Regions from separate parts of the Nocardioides sp. NPDC058538 genome, predicted to be linked through region 1. Evidence: riboswitches for the same ligand, from Rfam matches in the RefSeq annotation. Region 1 holds a riboswitch; the other holds the start of a gene.

Region 1 (3,892 bases):
CGTCGAGCATGAGGAACTGCTCGGCGACGACCAGCGGCTGGTGGTGAGGCAGCATCACCCCGCCCGACCCGAGCCGGATCGTGGAGGTGTGCGCGCCGAGCGCACCGAGAAGCACCGGCGGCGACCCTGACGCGATCCCGGGCACCGCGTGGTGCTCGGCGACCCAGAACCGGTGGTAGCCGAGCCGCTCGGCCGCCACCGCCCGCTCGATCGTGTGGGTCAGCGCAGCGCCCTCGGCGTACCCCACCCGCGTGCGGGACCGGTCCAGCATGGAGAGCTTCACGGCAGGTTCAACGACGCAGGGGCTCCGAGGCTTCCCGCCGTGTCCGGTGTGGCGAAGAACGCACTCGACAAGGGTGCGATGCGGGACACACATCCGCTGTCGGAGGCCCCGGTCTGGCTAGGCTGTTGTCTTCGGTAAAAGGATGACAGGAGCGGCTGGTAATGGATCAAGACGTGCTTCGGCACGCACCGCTTTTCAGCGAGCTGGACGACGAGTCGATGACGGCGATGCTCGCGATGATGGGTCAGACACGCCTGCGGCGCGGTGCGGTGTTGTTCCACGAGGGCGATGCCGCCGACCGGCTCTACGCGGTCGTGGACGGCAAGGTGAAGCTGAGCCGTGCCGCGGCCAACGGACAGGACAGCCTGCTGGCGATCCTGGGGCCGGGCCAGGTGTTCGGCGAGCTGTCGCTCTTCGACCCCGGTCGGCGCTCGTCCACCGTCACGGCCGTCACCGACCAGGTCGAGCTCGCCTCGCTGTCGCACGACGACCTGCTCCGCCTGCTCGACGGGCGCCCGAGCGTGACGCGTGGGCTGCTCGCCCTGCTGTCGGGCCGCCTGCGCCGGGCCAACGACGTGATCGGTGACCTGGTCTTCGCCGACGCGCCCCGCCGGGTGGCGAAGGCTCTGCTCGACCTCGCCGAGAGGTTCGGGGAGCAGACCGAGGAGGGCCTCCACGTACGCCACGACCTCACCCAGGAGGAGCTCGCGCAGCTCGTCGGCGCGGCCCGGGAGACGGTCAACAAGGCGCTCGCCGATTTCGCGGCCAAGGGCTGGGTACGCCTGGAGTCGCGTTCGGTGATCATCACCGACATGGAACGGATCGTGCGCCGGGCGGGGTGAATCCGCTGGTCAGAGGCTGACCCGGACCAGTTGGCGGAGCCGGCGAAGGCCCTCGGTGCTCGGCCGTTCCGCCGGCGCGAGGGCCTCCGCGAGACGCTGCCGGACCGGGTCGGTCTCGAGGTCCAGGCCGATGGCCACGAGCTCGCTCGCCGCGTTGGGCGTACGCATGGCCGCCACATGGGCACTGCGTCCGACCAGGTTCACGTGGTAGCTGCGCGGTCCCTGGCCGGTCGCGACGGCGACGGTCCCCTTGACCCGGTACGCCGTCGCCGGCGGCTCCTCGAGCAGGTCGACCAGCCGAGCCGGCTCGATGGTGCCCGGCGTCGTCACGGTGACCGCCCGGGCATGCTGATGAGCCTCGTGCGAGGCGGCCGCCTCGCGCAGCAGCGCGGCGATCGGCAGCTCGTCGGGCGGGTCCTCGGGCACCGCGGCGTCGTAGACGAGCCGCGGATCGATGCGGCCACCCACGGCGTACGCGACATGGACCTCGGGATTGTGCTCCCGCACGCGCTCCTCGATGCGCGCCAGAACCTCGGACCGGTCGCCGGCCGGCACCAGGTCCGTCTTGTTGACCACGACCAGGGAGGCGGCCGCGAACCGGACGGGCGCCGGGCCGCGCCCGTCGTCGAGGGTGTCGAAGTACGCCGAGGCGTCCACGACCTCGATGAGCCCACCGCGGCGTACCCGCTCCACGCCGCTGAACCGGACCAGCCGGGCCAGCGTCCCGGGCTCGGCGATCCCGCTGGCCTCGACGATGACGACGTCGAGCGCGAGCCGCGGGTGGGTCAGCTTCTCCAGTGCGTCGTCGAGGCCGCCGGCGTCGGGCAGGCAGCACAGGCAGCCGCCGGCGATCGAGGCGGGCTCGTCGATCTGTCCGGTGACGAGGCCGGCGTCGACGTTGATGTCGCCGAAGTCGTTGACGACCACGCCCACCCGCGCGCCGGGCTGGCGCAGCAGATGGTTGAGCAGCGTGGTCTTCCCCGACCCGAGGTGGCCGGTGAGGATGACCACGGGAACGCGGGTGCTGGCGTTGGGTGGCACCGAGCCATCGTAGGGCCGCCATATCTTGACGGCCGAGGTGGGCAGACCTAGGTTTGCCGCACAACTTCACATCCGCCACTTGAACCGCAGCGGGAGAGTCCTTGCCCATCCCGGGCGAGGCGCCGAAGGAGCAAACCTCCCCAGAATCTCTCAGGCCCACTGACCGCTGTGGTGAGGCGACCTCTGGAAAGACAGGATCCGCCGGATCCTGCACCCACGGTGCAAATCGCCCTTTCGGGCGGTGAAGCTCTCAGGTAGCGATGACAGAGCGGGGAGGTCACCCGTCCACGGGTGCCGCTGTCGGCACCCACCAGCAGGGAGCCTCCCGCACACATGACCTCACCCGTCCCTACCCCTCTGCATGAGATCCACCAGGCGCTCGGCGCCTCGTTCACGGACTTCGCGGGCTGGAGCATGCCGGTTCGCTACGGCTCGGAGACCGCCGAGCACCATGCCGTACGCACGACCGCAGGTCTCTTCGACCTCTCCCACATGGGCGAGATCGAGGTGACCGGCCCCGAGGCGGGACGCGCCCTCGACCGCGCCCTGGTCGGTCGGCCGTCGAAGATCGGCATCGGCCGCGCCCGCTACTCGATGCTCTGCGCCGAGGACGGCGGCATCATCGACGACCTGGTCGTCTACCGGCTCGAGCAGGAGCGCTACCTGGTCGTCGCCAACGCGAGCAACGTCCACGTGGTCGCGCCGGCCCTGGTCGAGCGGGCCGAGGGGTACGACGCCGTGGTCCATGACGCCTCTGCGGAGTGGGCGCTGATCGCGGTCCAGGGACCTGCCTCGGCGGCGATCCTGGCTCCGGTGACCGACCTCGACGTCTCCTCCCTGAAGTACTACGCCATCGACGCCGGCACGGTCGCCGGGGTCGAGGTCCTGCTCGCCCGCACCGGCTACACCGGCGAGGACGGCTTCGAGATCTACTGCGCGCCCTCGTCGGCCGCTGCTGTCTGGGAGGCCATCACCGAGGCAGGTACGCCGCACGGACTGGTCCCCGCCGGGCTCGCCTGTCGCGACACCCTCCGGCTCGAGGCCGGCATGCCGCTCTACGGTCACGAGCTGAGCCGCGAGACGACGCCCTTCGAGGCCGGCCTCGGCCGGGTCGTCTCCTTCGACAAGCCCGACGGCTTCGTCGGCGATGCCGCCCTGGCCGTACGCCGTGACGAGGGTCCGCGCAGCGTGCTCGTCGGCCTGGTGGCCGCCGGGCGCCGGTCCCCGCGGGCCGGTTACGCCGTCGTCGACCCGGCCACCGGTGACGAGATCGGCACCGTGACCAGCGGCTCCCCGTCGCCGACCCTCGGTCGTCCCATCGCGATGGCGTATGTCAGGCCTGACCTCGCCGCCGCCGGCGCCAAGGTCCACGTCGACGTGCGCGGCAGCCGCGAGGACGCCGAGATCGTCGACCTTCCCTTCTACTCCAAGAAATGAGCCGAGAAATGAGCACCGCCATGAGCAACCCGACCCACCTGTCGTACACCGCGGAGCACGAGTGGATCGAGACCCGCGGCGACGTCGCGCGCGTCGGCGTCACCGCCTTCGCCACCGAGGCCCTGGGCGACATCGTCTTCGTCGAGCTGCCCGAGGTGGGCAGCAAGATCACCGGGGGAGAGAGTTGCGGCGAGCTGGAGTCGACGAAGTCGGTCAGCGACCTCTTCGCGCCCGCCGACGGCGAGATCCTCGAGATCAACTCGGCCGTCGTCGAGGATCCCGCGCTGAT
Region 2 (3,892 bases), on a different contig from region 1:
CTCGGAGTCCGAGTGGAGATGCCCTCCAACCAGCCGATCGTGCTGTTGCGCGAGGTTGCGGGTGAGCGATACCTGCCCATCTGGATCGGCGCGGTGGAGGCCACCGCGATCGCTTTCGCCCAGCAGGGCGTGGTGCCGCCGCGGCCGCTGACCCACGACCTGCTCAAGGACGTGCTGGAGGCGACCGGCAACGAGCTGACCGAGGTACAGATCACCTCGGTCACCGACCGTGTCTTCTACGCCAACCTGGTCTTCGCCTCGGGCGTCGAGGTGAGTGCGCGGCCTTCGGACTCGATCGCGCTGGCGCTGCGTACGGGGACCAAGATCGTCGTCTCCGACGAGGTCCTCGACGAGGCGGGGCTCGCTGTCCCGGCCGAGCAGGAGGACGAGATCGAGAAGTTCCGGGAGTTCCTCGACGAGATCACGCCCGAGGACTTCGAGTCCCATTGACGGAAACCCTCAGGTTCAACCTGAGGGTTAGGCCAGGCGACACGCCGGAGGGGTTCTTTGACCAGGGCCCTTGCGACGCTTACCTTGTAGTTGTCTCTGTTGTAACTCCAACGATGTGGTCCCCCCGCCGCAGCCGTTCATTCCCCGAGTGGAGTTACGCACAACGGAGTAGACGATGGAGGACATCGTGTTCGACCACGAACAGAAGCCCGGCCACGGCGCCGACGACGCGCAACGCGCGGCGGAGCAGGCTGACGAGCAGGGCCTTCTCTTCACCGACGATGTCTCGACCCTGCCCAGCGACACCGGTTACCGCGGCCCGACGGCCTGCAACGCGGCCGGGATCAGCTACCGCCAGCTCGACTACTGGGCCCGCACCGGTCTCGTCGAGCCGAGCGTGCGCGGGGCCACCGGCTCCGGCACCCAGCGGCTCTACTCCTTCCGCGACATCCTGATCCTCAAGGTCATCAAGCGACTCCTCGACGCAGGCATCTCGCTGCAGCAGATCCGCGCTGCCGTGCAGCACCTGCGTGAGCGGGGCACCGACGACCTGACCCGCGTGACCCTGATGAGCGACGGCGCCTCGGTCTACGAGTGCACCAGCAACGACGAGGTCATCGACCTGCTCCAGGGCGGGCAGGGCGTCTTCGGCATCGCCATCGGTGGCGTCTGGCGCGAGATCGAGGGCACGCTCTCCGAGCTCCCCAGCGAGCGTACGACCGAGGACGGCGAGCAGGTCGCCTCGATGTCCGACGAGCTTTCCGCGCGCCGGGCGGCGCGCAACGCCGGGTAGGTAAACCTCACGTAACACTCGACCCCGAGACCCCGCGGAGGCGGGGCCTCGGGGTCGAGTCGTTTATGCTGGTGGTGCTGACCATCCCGCACGGGAGAGCTCCTCTCGAAGGGGCGCCGAAGGGGCAATTCCTCCCCGGAAACTCTCAGGCATCCACGACTGTGCGGACCAGGCGACTCTGAAGCGGCGCAGGTGCGGTGACAGAGGGGGAGGGCGTACGAGTTGTCTTAGATGCCCTCAGGAGCCACTGTGTCCGACACGCCCACTCTGTCCGAGCTCGACGCCGCCTCCCCGTTCGTGGAGCGCCATGTCGGCCTCTCGGCCGCCGACGAGGCGACCATGCTGCAACGGCTCGGGTACGACTCGGTCGCGGCGATGATGGATGCGGCGGTGCCGGCCGGGATCCGCTCGGTCGAGTCACTGGATCTGCCGGCCGCGCTGAGCGAGGCGCAGGTCGCGTCGCTGGCGCGGGAGATCGCGGCCTCCAACAAGCCCGGCGAGGCGATGATCGGACTGGGCTACCACGCCACCGTGACGCCGCCGGTGATCCGCCGCAACGTGCTCGAGGACCCGAGCTGGTACACCGCCTACACGCCCTACCAGCCCGAGATCTCCCAGGGCCGCCTCGAGGCGCTGATCAACTTCCAGACCATGGTCGGCGACCTGACCGGCCTGCCGGTGGCCAACTCCTCGCTGCTGGACGAGGGCACCGCGGCCGCCGAGGCGCTGGCGCTGGTACACCGGGCGAACCGCAAGGTCACCCAGAAGAATGGCAGGGCTCCGTTCATCATCGACGCCGACGCCCTGCCGCAGTCGATCGAGGTCGTCAAGGTGCGCGCCGAGGCGATGGGCCTCGAGGTCGTCGTGGCCGACCTCTCGCAGGGTCTGCCCGAGGGTGACGCGATCGGTGTGCTGGTGCAGTACCCCGGCGCCTCCGGTCGTGTGCCCGACCTCAAGGCGGTCATCGACGCGGCCCATGAGCGGGGGGCGCTGGCCGTCGTGGCCGCCGACCTGCTCGCTCTCACCGTCCTGGAGGCGCCCGGCACCCTCGGCGCCGACGTCGTCGTCGGCTCGACCCAGCGCTTCGGCATCCCACTCTTCTACGGCGGCCCGCACGCCGGCTACATGGCTGTCCACGAGGGGATCGAGCGGCACCTGCCCGGTCGTCTCGTCGGCGTCTCCGTCGATGCCGAGGGGCGGCCTGCGTACCGTCTCGCTCTTCAGACCCGCGAGCAGCACATCCGCCGGGAGAAGGCGACCTCCAACATCTGCACCGCGCAGGTGCTGCTGGCCGTCGGCGCTTCCATGTACGCCGTCTACCACGGCCCCGCCGGGCTGCGGACGATCGCGACCCGCACCCACCGCTACGCCGCCGTCCTGGCCGCCGCGCTCAAGTCGGCCGGGCTCCCGCTGGTCTCGGAGACGTTCTTCGACACGCTGGGTGTCACCGTCCCCGGCAGGGCGGCCGATGTCGTCACCGCAGCGCGTCGTTTCGGCGTACATCTTCGTCTCGTGGACGCCGACACCGTCGGCATCTCGACCTCGGAGGCGACCACCCGCTCGACCCTGTCGGCCGTGCTCAACGCCTTCGGCGTCTCGGGTGCGGACCTGGACGAGATCGACCGCACCACGGCCAGCGCGCTGCCCGACGGCCTGCTGCGCACCACCGACTACCTCACCCACGAGGTCTTCAACGCGCACCACAGCGAGACCCAGATGCTGCGCTACCTGCACAAGCTGGCGGCGCGCGACTACGCGCTCGACAAGGGCATGATCCCGCTCGGCTCGTGCACCATGAAGCTCAACGCGACCACCGAGATGGAGCCGATCTCTCTGCCCGGCTTCGCCGACCTGCACCCGTTCGTGCCCGCCGAGGACGCCGCCGGCTACACGCGTCTCGTCGGGGAGCTCGAGGGGTGGCTGGCCGAGGTCACCGGCTACGACGAGGTCTCCATCCAGCCCAACGCCGGCTCGCAGGGTGAGTTCGCCGGCCTGATGGCGATCCGCGGCTACCTGGACGCCCAGGGCCAGGGTCACCGCAAGATCTGCCTGATGCCTTCCTCCGCGCACGGCACCAACGCCGCCTCGGCCGTGATGGCCGGGATGAAGGTCGAGGTCGTGAAGTCGTCCGAGGACGGCACCGTCGACCTCGACGACCTGCGGGCGAAGCTCGACGCCCACGGCGAGAACGTCGCCGCGATCATGGTGACCTACCCCTCGACCCACGGGGTCTACGAGGAGGGCATCACCGAGGTCTGCTCGCTGGTGCACGAGGCCGGCGGCCAGGTCTACATCGACGGCGCCAACTTCAACGCGCTCCTGGGCTACGCCAAGCCCGGCGAGTTCGGCGGCGACGTCTCCCACCTCAACCTGCACAAGACCTTCTGCATCCCGCACGGCGGTGGCGGCCCGGGCGTCGGACCGGTCGCGGTCCGCTCCCACCTGGCCCCCTACCTGCCTTCGCACTCCCTGCACCCGGACACCTCGAAGCGCTCGGGCATCGGCGCCATCTCGGCGGCTCCGTACGGCTCGGCCGGCATCCTGCCGATCTCGTGGGCGTACGTCCGGCTCATGGGCGCTGAGGGTCTGACCCGGGCGACGTCCGCCGCGGTGCTGTCGGCCAACTATGTGGCCTCGCGCCTCAACGAG

The links. Region 1 has a riboswitch for glycine ahead of gcvT (glycine cleavage system aminomethyltransferase GcvT). Riboswitches for the same ligand answer to the same signal wherever they lie in the genome.
Region 2: another riboswitch for glycine. It lies ahead of gcvP (aminomethyl-transferring glycine dehydrogenase); the one in region 1 lies ahead of gcvT (glycine cleavage system aminomethyltransferase GcvT).

Annotation. Positions count from the first base shown of each region.
Region 1 covers NZ_JBHXNY010000054.1:9,643-13,534, forward strand. Annotated here, with positions in the region: gene ACFWQC_RS26935 (LLM class flavin-dependent oxidoreductase) at 1-283, opposite strand, end outside; gene ACFWQC_RS26940 (Crp/Fnr family transcriptional regulator) at 445-1,125, shown strand; gene ACFWQC_RS26945 (CobW family GTP-binding protein) at 1,135-2,166, opposite strand; glycine riboswitch at 2,247-2,342, shown strand; gene gcvT (glycine cleavage system aminomethyltransferase GcvT) at 2,500-3,603, shown strand; gene gcvH (glycine cleavage system protein GcvH) at 3,624-3,892, shown strand, end outside.
Region 2 covers NZ_JBHXNY010000049.1:27,700-31,591, forward strand. Annotated here, with positions in the region: gene ACFWQC_RS26345 (bifunctional nuclease family protein) at 1-450, shown strand, start outside; gene ACFWQC_RS26350 (MerR family transcriptional regulator) at 626-1,243, shown strand; glycine riboswitch at 1,325-1,415, shown strand; gene gcvP (aminomethyl-transferring glycine dehydrogenase) at 1,475-3,892, shown strand, end outside.